Regions from separate parts of the Paenibacillus sp. cl141a genome, predicted to be linked through region 1. Evidence: riboswitches for the same ligand, from Rfam matches in the RefSeq annotation. Region 1 holds a riboswitch; each other region holds the start of a gene.
What was found. Region 1 has a riboswitch for ZMP and ZTP ahead of BMX45_RS03120 (bifunctional 5,10-methylenetetrahydrofolate dehydrogenase/5,10-methenyltetrahydrofolate cyclohydrolase). Riboswitches for the same ligand answer to the same signal wherever they lie in the genome.
Positions count from the first base shown of each region.

Region 1 (3,437 bases):
CGAATAGCGCGTTGACGGCTACAGAGCCGGTAAAGACAAGCGTAATTACCAGCAGGCTTAAACCGATCACGAATTTGGTCCTGAAGGTAGCCGACAGCATGAGCAGGCTTTTGAAATCCAGCATCGGGCCGAGGACCAGGAAGGAAACCAGCGGGCCGATGGTAAAGGTGTGCGTGAATGCCGATGCCACGAAGGCGTCCGAAGTCGAGCAGAGGGACAGGATGAAGGCAAAGCCCATCATGAACAGATAGGAGGCGGCAGGACCGTTCCCCAGAGCCAGCAGCTCCTCCCTCGGAATGAAGGATTGGATGCAGGCCGTCAGGAAAGCGCCCAGGACTAAATATTTGCACATCTCGATCAGCTCGTCTCCGGCGTGGACAAACATGCTTCTCCAGGTTTTGGGATGCTCATGCAACAAACGTTCCCCCTTGCGGGAGCCCTGTTCGGCGAACTCTTGAAAGGAACGCTTCAGGGGGCTGCTTCTTGAAAAAACATAAACGAGCAAACCCGTCGTCACCGCGACTGCAAAAGCCAGTCCCATTCGTCCGATCGTCACTTCGGGATGCGATCGGAAGGCCATGATCGTTGATGCGAATACAATGGGATTCAGAATAGGACCGCTGAGGATAAAGGTGACGGCGATATAGGCGGGCATACCCTTCAGCATCAACCTGCGAACGACCGGGATCATCCCGCATTCGCAGATGGGAAACAGGATGCCGAGCATGGAAGCGAACAGGACGCCAACCACCGGATTCTTCGGCGTGAGACGCCGCACCCATTGCTCTTGTACGAACAGCTGCAGAAGGGACGACAGCAGCACGCCAAGCAGAATAAAAGGAAGTGCCTCAAGGAAGATGCCCGTAAAGACGGTTTTAACCTGCTGTAGGTCTTGGCTGGATATGGGGGTTAAGTCCTTCTGCAGCCATATCGTCAAGACCGGAATCACGAACACAAGCGGAAGTATAAAGGGCAGCATTTTGAAGATCGCCGGATATCTCATCAAGACCTCCTGGAGCGAATTGTTCTTAGGACATTCTATGCTTGTACTTTCGGCAACATACGTGATTTCAGGCAATAAATCAAAAACCTTACGATTAAAGAGCAGCCGCATAGCCGGTGGCGCGAAGTCCAAAGTCGTGATATATTAAAAAAAGTTATCCATGTGTTACTGGCGTAGCTTGGGTTACCAAGAGGGAGCACATGGGATCATATGCCGTACGCCTGGGCAAGAGGTAAGGAGACGTTCGAGTCGCCTTGCCTCTTTATGTTTTTTAATACAATGGCGAAGGAGCGGATTAGCATGAGTAAGGAACCCGTAATTTTGGATGGGAAAAAGGTATCCGATGATATCAAGGCAAAGCTGGCGGTGAAGGTACAAGAATTGAAACAGCAAGGGGTAACCCCTTGTCTGGCAACGATTCTGGTTGGCGATGATCCTGCTTCGGCGACCTATGTACGGATGAAGGGAAATGCGTCCGAGCGGCTTGGCATCTTATCCAAGAAAGTAGTGCTAGAGACATCGACAACGACGGAGGAGCTGATCGCCGCGATTCAAGCACTGAACGAGGATCCGAACGTCCACGGTATTCTGCTTCAGCACCCGGTACCGCACCATATCGATGAGCGGGCGGCTTTTGATGCCATCGACATGAAAAAAGACGTGGATGGAGTAACCACGCTCGGGTTCTCGCAAAATGCGTTTGGTTTCGCCGATTACCCGTCATGCACGCCGGCGGCGATTATCGCGATTATGGACTATTACAGCCTGCCGATCGAAGGGAAGCATGCGGTGGTGGTCGGACGCAGTCCGATTCTGGGCAAGCCGGTATCGATGATGCTGCTCAATCGCAACGCCACGGTTACGATCTGCCATTCGAGAACGAAGAACCTTGGGGAGATTGTGTCCCAAGCGGATATTGTGGTTGCGGCCGTAGGCAAGCCTAATTTCATTCAAGGGGACTGGATCAAGCCGGGTGCCGTCGTGTTGGACGCCGGTTACAATAAAGGAAATATCGGGGACTGCGATTACGAAGCCTGCGCCAAGGCGGCATCCGCAATCACGCCGGTACCGGCGGGAGTAGGCCCCGTGACGATAGCGACATTGCTGAAGCATACCGTCGAATCGGCCGAGCGAACCGTCCAAGCTTAAGGGAATGCACTTGACCATTAGTATGTGAAGCAAGGCTGCACCCTTGAATCATCCCCTTCGAATCCTTCATTTCATGCCAGAGCCTGGAACATAGAAGCCAATATGGACCATGCAATGCTAGGCTTGGAGCCCGCATTTCACGGATCCCTGGACGTCATGGTATAGTTAGGAATAAGAGAAATACGAAGGGGAGAGATTCATGTTTATACGAATCATGGCCTGTTGTGCGGGACAACAGGGAGCTCCAGAGAATGATCCGTTCGATGCAGCGCTGCTAACGGCTCCGGAGATCTTGGCATGAAGAACACGATAGCCGATATTGCCCACAAAGCCGGAGTTGCCAAAAGCACGGTCTCCCGTTTCTTGAACGGAGGATCCGTCAGTCATGCGACACGCCGCAAGATTGAGCAGGTTATTCAGGAAACCGGCTATATCCCGAATTCTTTTGCGCAAAGCCTGAAAGCCAAAAAAACGAGCATGATCGGCACCATTATGCCGCGTCTGGACTCCTTCTCCGCATCGCAGACTGTCGCCGGCATGGACGAGGAATTAAGAAAACACGGATATCAGCTACTGATCATCAACGCAAGCCAGGATTTATCCAGGGAGATCGAAGCGCTGTATGATCTCGCCAGACAAAAAATCTCAGGCATTATTCTGTTCGCCACGCAGGTGACGGAAACCCATCTTGCCGCGATTCAAGAGATCGGCATTCCGGTCATTCTGCTCGGACAACAGCATGACCATGTCCACAGCATGATCTATAACGATTATGCCGCAGGTTATGAAATGGGCCGGTACGTGCTGTCGATGGGACATCGTCAAATTGCCTATATCGGGGTGACGGAAAAGGACGTAGCCGTCGGAGTCAAGCGGAAGGAAGGGTTCCTCAAAGCGGTAAGCGAGTATGAAGAGGCGGAAGCGGTTCTCTATGAGAGTGGATTCAAGATGTCGGATGGTGTGAAGACGGCATGCTCCATGTTTGAGTTGAACCGAACGCTGCCGACGGCCGTGGTCTGCGCCACGGACAACATTGCGCTGGGCGTGATGAAAGCGGCGCACATGAAAGGCATCCCTATTCCCGACCGAGTTTCCGTTACCGGATTTGGCGGATACGACGTAACCGAGGTGATTCATCCCGGGTTAACAACGGTGAAATATGGATATTTCCAAGCGGGCCACCTCGCGGCACAGCATATTATGAAGCTGGTCAACGACGAGCCGGTGGATTTCCTGACGGTCATGAATTGCGAGATGATTCATCGGGAAAGCGTTGACAATCTGA
Region 1 is NZ_FNZO01000001.1:651,450-654,886, forward strand. Features, by position in the region: gene BMX45_RS03115 (permease) at 1-1,003, opposite strand, end outside; ZMP/ZTP riboswitch at 1,158-1,237, shown strand; gene BMX45_RS03120 (bifunctional 5,10-methylenetetrahydrofolate dehydrogenase/5,10-methenyltetrahydrofolate cyclohydrolase) at 1,304-2,152, shown strand; gene BMX45_RS03125 (LacI family DNA-binding transcriptional regulator) at 2,450-3,437, shown strand, end outside.

Region 2 (3,437 bases), 160 kb from region 1:
CGATCAAAAGCGGGATGGTAAACATGGTAATCAGCTTGATCGGACTTCCTTGCGTCATGTCTCTCATGTAGATTCTCCTATGCCGTCAATAAACGTTCCTCTAGAGATTTATTTGAAATATTATGCTCCAAGCAGCGCTTATCGCATCGAATGGAAACATTATAATGGGTGAGGGTCGTTTGTATTCTTGTGTATCTTAACATGAAAGAACATAAATTTCTCCCTATTTATTCCCGAAATCAAAACTAAAAGCAAGTACTCGTGATCAGAAGAGTTTGTACCCGATTTGGATCCCTGATTTTTCTATAACTGAAAAGGCCAACCGGTCATTTCGGTTGGCCTTTTCAACATGATGACATGTGATATCCCTATGGAATTCCGATGTTTATGCCTCTTCGACGGCAAGCTTATCCAATGCCAGCTTCGCGCGTGACCGCGCTTCTTCGACATCGCCGGCGCTTGACAGCGCGACTGCTACTCGTCTTCCGGCCTTGGTTACCGGTTTGCCGAACATGCGAAGCTGCGTATTCGGAACGGCCAGCGCTTGCTCGGCGCCTGTAATCGTGTAGTCTTCCAGCTCTCGGCCGGCTTTCAGCGGGCGGCTGGCTCCCGGCGTGATCAATTCGATCTCTGGTATCGGAAACCCGAGAATGGCACGGACATGAAGCGCAAATTCGGATAGATTTTGCGTGACCAGCGTAACCAGCCCAGTATCATGCGGACGCGGGGATACCTCGCTGAAGTACACCTTATCCTCGGCCAAAAATAATTCAACGCCGAACAAGCCGTATCCGCCAAGCTCGTCGGTAATCTTCCGCGCAATATATTTAGCCTCCTCGATTTGCGCTTCAGACATGTCGTGCGGCTGCCACGATTCGATATAATCTCCGCTTTCCTGAATATGCCCGATCGGCGCACAGAAGCTTGTTCCATTTACGGAGCGGACGGTCAGAAGCGTGATTTCCGACTGGAATGAAATGAATTCCTCAATGATCACTCTTCCGTTCTGCACGCGGCCGCCTTCCATGGCGATGTTCCAGCAGGACTCGATATCCCCTTCAGAACGGCACACGCTCTGACCTTTGCCGGAGGAGCTCATCAGCGGTTTGATCACGCACGGAAAACCCATGTCCAGGACAGCCTGCTTGAATTCCTCATAGGTATCGGCAAATCGATAGTCCGCAGTCGGCAGTCCCAACTCCTCTGATGCCAACCGGCGGATCCCTTCACGGTCCATCGTAAGCTTTGCGGCTCTGGCGGTAGGAATCACCCGATACCCCTCATCCTCCAGCTTCACCAGCTCCGAAGTAGCCAGCGCTTCAATCTCCGGAACGATCAGGTCCGGCTTTTCCAACTCAATAATAGCGCGCAGCTTCTCTCCGTCCAGCATATCGATCACATGGCTGTGATCGGCAACGTGCATGGCAGGAGCATCGGCATAACGATCGACGGCTACGGTTTGGACACCCAATCGTTGTGCTTCAATTACGACTTCTTTCCCTAGTTCTCCGGATCCCAGCAGCAATATTTTTTTCGTTTTGAACATCGTTGTTTTATCCCCTTTTCATAGTTTCAGAGACGATAGAAGCCCAAGAAAATAATAAAGAGGTAAGGGAAATAAACTCCCTTACCTCTGCCCAGGCGTACGGCCGTTGTCATCCATGTGCTCCCTCATGGTTCCCCATGCTACGCCAGTCACACATAAACCTATACATTGTTACATAAATGATACTGAATCTTTTCGTTAAATGCAATATCAGCCTGCGTCTTTAAGATTTAGATTTCAACATTTCGATCATATCCTGAAGCGAGTGTGACAGCCATTTCTTAGGATGAATGACAATCTGGATGTCCAGTCGAATGTCAGGGTGTTGAAAGGGAAGAATCGCCAGCTCTCCCCTCTTGATTTCCTCCTCTGCTACCATTCTCGGCAATAATGAGATGCCGGTACCGGACATGATATATCTTTTGATTGCCTCGGGATTGCCCAATTCCAAACCAATACGGACGGGAGCTCCGCTGGCGCGCAGCACTTTTTCCAACATGATCCGGTAATTGCAAGTATCCTCGGTCATAATCCATTCGCAATCAGCCAGATGCTCCAGCTCGATGACGGGCAACCTGCGAAGCGGATGATCCGGATGGGCAATCAGATGGAGGGGCTCTTCCCGGATCGAGATCCAATTCAATGAAGTGTCTTCCGGTTTGTTCTCCAGAATAAGCCCGAGATCGTACTCACCCTCTCTTACCTTACTGACGATGCTATCTTCACGATCCGTTTGCAAGCGGATGGCAAGATCTTCATGCTTCTGCCTCACCCGATGAAGGACGGATGGAAGAAAATATGCGGCAAGCGAATCGATCGTTCCAATCGATAAGACGCCCCCGCCTTGTTTCGTCAGCTTTTCCTTAGACTGGTGGAACAGATCCAGCATTTGGACAGCATACTTGAACAGCTCCTCCCCTGACTTCGTCAGGCGCAGGCCTCTGCCATACCGTTCAAACAGCTTGACGCCGTATTCCTTCTCCAGCTTCTGAATCTGGGTGGTAACGCTGGATTGTGCATAACCCAATTCGTCAGCAGCTTTAGTAAAGCTCTTTCGAACAGCAACCTCCCTGAAGGTTTGCAGATAGATCAGTTCCATCGCTCTCTCCTCATCAATAATATTGATAATAACTATCTATTATTATAGATAACACCGATCCCGATTCCCATGGTAAAGTAAAGCCACAATTCATGAAATGGAGGAAAGATCATGTTGAGTCCGCAAGATTTGAGAGGTATTTATGTTCCGGTGGTCACCCCCTTTTCACATGAATACGCATTGGATGTTCCGTCTTATCATCGTTATTTGGAGAATTTGTTATCCCATGACATTCAAGGATTGATCATCAACGGTACGACCGGAGAGGCGCCGACGGTAACTTGGGAAGAGGTCGTTCAGGTGATGGAGGAAACGCGAAAAGGTCTGGACGGGCGGCAATTGCCGGTCATTATTGGTACGGGTACCAACGATACGTTCTCCAGCATGAAGCGGACGGAATGGGCAGGACATATCGGGGCAGACGCGGTATTGGTGGTCACGCCGTATTACAGCCGCCCTTCGATTGAGGGCATTATACAACATTTCCGCAACGTCGCGGAGGTGGGGATACCGGTTATTTTGTACGAAGTTCCTTCGCGCACCGGAATTTCCTTACCGGTCGATGCCATTCGAAGAATCATGGAGATCCCCGGTGTCATCGGAATGAAGGACAGCACTGCGAGTACAGAGCTTATGAGAAGCTTGTCTCCATACGATACGAAGCCTGTTCTATGCGGAGACGATGTCCGCTTTCATGAGATGCTTTGTCATGGTGCATCGGGGGGCATTTTGGCGTCGGCCAATGTGAATACCGAAGCTTTTATTCGTGTCTATCAATTAGCTGTCCAGGGG
Region 2 is NZ_FNZO01000001.1:815,517-818,953, reverse strand. Features, by position in the region: gene BMX45_RS03920 (MATE family efflux transporter) at 1-67, opposite strand, end outside; gene purT (phosphoribosylglycinamide formyltransferase 2) at 386-1,546, opposite strand; ZMP/ZTP riboswitch at 1,629-1,709, opposite strand; gene BMX45_RS03910 (LysR family transcriptional regulator) at 1,770-2,645, opposite strand; gene dapA (4-hydroxy-tetrahydrodipicolinate synthase) at 2,757-3,437, shown strand, end outside.
Region 2: linked by a shared signal. The riboswitch ahead of purT (phosphoribosylglycinamide formyltransferase 2) and the one ahead of BMX45_RS03120 (bifunctional 5,10-methylenetetrahydrofolate dehydrogenase/5,10-methenyltetrahydrofolate cyclohydrolase) in region 1 are both predicted to bind ZMP and ZTP.

Region 3 (3,437 bases), on a different contig from region 1:
AGGGTGCGATGTGCGTGGTGCAGGGCCCGCGTGCCGACGCCGTGTCGGCACGCATCGCGGCCGAGCTCGAGGCGGCGGCACGGCGCGGGGAGGTGACCGGCGTGCTGTCGTTCGACGAGCACATGGGTCACTACCGCGCGGACGTTGCCGTCTCGCTCGGCAGCCTGGCCGCGCCGGAGGAAGCGGCCCGCCGGCTGTACGCCGGCCTGCGCCGCTTCGATGAAGAAGGCGCGACCTTCATCCTGGCCGAAGCGTGCCCGGAACAGGGGCTTGGCGCAGCCGTCATGAACCGGCTGCTGAAGGCCGCGGGACATCACATCATCCACGTCAATGAAGATGCTGATTGAACGGTTTTAGCATGATTTCCCCCTTGTCCGCATATGGTGTACAAGACCATGGGACTTGGGGGAATGGGGATGTTGGAGGCGTCTGTCCAATCGGGACAGCTTGCGGCGATTCTGCTGATGGCGGTTGCACTCGGGCTAGACGCATTTTCGCTTGGCATCGGAGTCGGAATGAGAGGCGGCATGCGTTTAGGCCATATGCTGGGCATCAGCTTCATGATCGCATTGTTTCACATGCTTATGCCGCTGGCGGGCTTATTTGCCGGCCGCTATGTAGGCATGCTGCTGGGGCACGTCACAGGGTTTGCGGCAGGCGGGCTGCTCCTCCTGCTGGGTGGACATATGCTGTACAATGCCTGGCGGGGCGGGGAAGGTCAGCGAATTCATCCTACCGCGTTCTTGGGCATGCTGCTGTTTTCGCTCAGCGTCAGCATCGACTCCTTCTCGGTAGGCGTTTCGCTCGGGATGTTCGTGGATGATGTGCTGCTGATCGTGATCTCCTTCGGTGTCGTGGGCGGTTTGCTGTCCATTCTCGGCCTGCTGCTCGGCCGTCAGGTGAGTAACAAGCTGGGAGAGTACGGCGAAATGCTGGGCGGACTGATTTTGATCATCTTTGGCGTGATGTTTATCTTTTGACGCAATATTTGTTACAATAATCCCAAAACAACCTATCAACGGGGAGGTACGGGACCGTGAAAAATATATTGTTTGTCTGCACGGGGAATACGTGCCGCAGCCCAATGGCGGAAGGGATGCTGCGCAAGCTCGCCAAACAGCGAGGCATTCCGCTAGAAACGCAATCCGCCGGCGTCTCGGCCGTAGACGGCATGCCGGTATCCCGTCATGCGGAATCGATACTGCGGGATCAGGATATTCAAGATCGCTTGGTATCTAAGCCGCTGACGGCGAATCTGGTGGAATGGGCAGACCTGATTCTGACGCTGACCCAGTCGCATAAGCAGTATGCGATTCGGCAGTTCCCGCATGCCGCCGACAAGATGCACACGCTGAAGGAGTTTGTGGAGGATGACCGGCGGGTGCTGGATGATCTGCGGGAGCAGGACAGCCTGTACGCGACGCTTGAGCTGGCCAGATCGCTGGGCCGCGATGTCAGCGACCGCGACCGGGAGCGTCTGATCGAGCTGCGCCAGCGCATTCCGAGCTTCGATATCTCCGATCCTTTCGGCGGCTCGCGGGAGGAATACGAGGCGACGGCGGCGGAGATTCGGACGGCGCTCTTCCGCCTGCTGGACAAGCTGGAAGCGGATCAGCATAAATAGGATCGGCTTCCACGGAAGCGAAGAGTAAATCTGGATCCGGGCTCAATATGGCTAAAAAAGCCGCTTGCCTTTCGCAGGGTATTGCTTTAAGATGAAGGTGAAAAACATGATCCGATGTAACTGGCGACGAAGTGGATGAAACCACGATGGAGCATCGGAATATACGGCCGGTCGCCTGGGCAAAGAGCATTTGGAGCACAATACGTGCGCCGACTGCTCTTTTTTCGTCTTTTGCGTGGAGTTTGGGTTATAATGAAACAAGCTAAAACGCAAAAGCGAACATTCGAGGGGGTTTTTCATAGATGAAAATTGCATTGGGTACCGATCATGCCGGCATTCGTCTGAAAGAGGAGATCGTGGAGGTCATTCGGGGCCTTGGACACGAGGTGGAGGATCTTGGCTGCGGCTGTTCCGATTCCGTGGATTATCCCGATTACGCGCTTCCGGTGTGCGAGAAGGTGGTCTCGGGTGAAGCGGATCGGGGCATCCTGATCTGCGGAACGGGAATCGGCATGAGCATTGCCGCCAACAAGGTGCCGGGCATCCGCTGCGCGCTGACGCATGATGTATTTTCGGCCAAAGCCACGCGTGAGCATAATGACAGCAACGTGATTGCGCTGGGCGAGCGCGTCGTCGGCCCCGGGCTTGCTGCCGAGATCGTCAGTGCATGGCTGACAACGGATTTCAGCCAGGGCGAACGCCATGTCGGCCGCGTGAACAAGATCAAGGCCATCGAGGAGCGTTACCTGAAGAGCGAATCGCGTTAGGTCAACGCGTAAGCTGCTGCGGTTATTGCGTATGGAATGAAGCATCTTCTGTGAAAAAATTCATCGGGAGGACTGTGACATGACGGATATCTCCAAGGTTTCCTTGAGCGAACAGACGGCGCGGATCGTCCGCGAGCTGGCCGAAGCGGCAGCCTTAGGACCGGGCAAGGTGCTGGTCATCGGAGCCAGCACCAGTGAAGTGGTCGGACGCCGGATCGGTACAGGCGGCGCTCTTGAAACGGCGCAGCAGCTTCTTCAGGGCATTGCCGAGGTTCAAGCGGAATTCGGCTTCGCTGTAGCCTATCAATGCTGTGAGCATTTGAACCGGGCGCTAGTCATGGAGCGGGGACTGCTTGAAGAGCTGCGCCTGACGGAAGTGGCGGCTGTACCGTTTCCGGGGGCGGGAGGCTCCATGGCCTCGGCGGCGTATCGGAGTATGAAGGAGCCCTGCCTTGCGGAATCCATTGAGGCCCATGCGGGTGTCGATATCGGCGAGACGCTGATCGGCATGCATTTGCGAAGAGTGGCGGTTCCGTTCAGGCCGAGCGAGCGTTATATCGGCGATGCGCGCGTAACGGCGGCTTACACCCGGCCGAAGCTGATCGGCGGAGAACGCGCCGTGTACCGGCTTGAGCAGCGGGATGATTCCACGCTGTGCGATTGATTCGAATGAGAGCCCGCTTTAGTCATTAGGTAAACTTGTAGTCTTGACTTGGCAAGAGAAAATAACGATTGATTATGGGAGGATATGAACATGATGGAACATTTGCGGAAGAATGACCCGGCTGTATTGGAAGCGATGGATTTGGAACTGAAGCGTCAACGCAGCAACATTGAGCTGATTGCCTCCGAGAACATCGTCAGCGAAGCGGTTATGGAAGCCATGGGGACGGTGCTGACGAATAAATATGCGGAAGGCTACCCTGGCAAGCGTTATTACGGCGGCTGTGAGCGAGTGGATATCGTGGAGGATATCGCCCGTGACCGCGCAAAGGAATTGTTCGGTGCCGAGCATGCCAACGTTCAGCCGCACTCCGGCGCCCAAG
Region 3 is NZ_FNZO01000003.1:470,213-473,649, forward strand. Features, by position in the region: gene BMX45_RS12060 (L-threonylcarbamoyladenylate synthase) at 1-347, shown strand, start outside; gene BMX45_RS12065 (manganese efflux pump MntP) at 417-980, shown strand; gene BMX45_RS12070 (low molecular weight protein arginine phosphatase) at 1,037-1,624, shown strand; ZMP/ZTP riboswitch at 1,731-1,812, shown strand; gene rpiB (ribose 5-phosphate isomerase B) at 1,927-2,391, shown strand; gene BMX45_RS12080 (TIGR01440 family protein) at 2,471-3,055, shown strand; gene glyA (serine hydroxymethyltransferase) at 3,146-3,437, shown strand, end outside.
Region 3: linked by a shared signal. The riboswitch ahead of rpiB (ribose 5-phosphate isomerase B) and the one ahead of BMX45_RS03120 (bifunctional 5,10-methylenetetrahydrofolate dehydrogenase/5,10-methenyltetrahydrofolate cyclohydrolase) in region 1 are both predicted to bind ZMP and ZTP.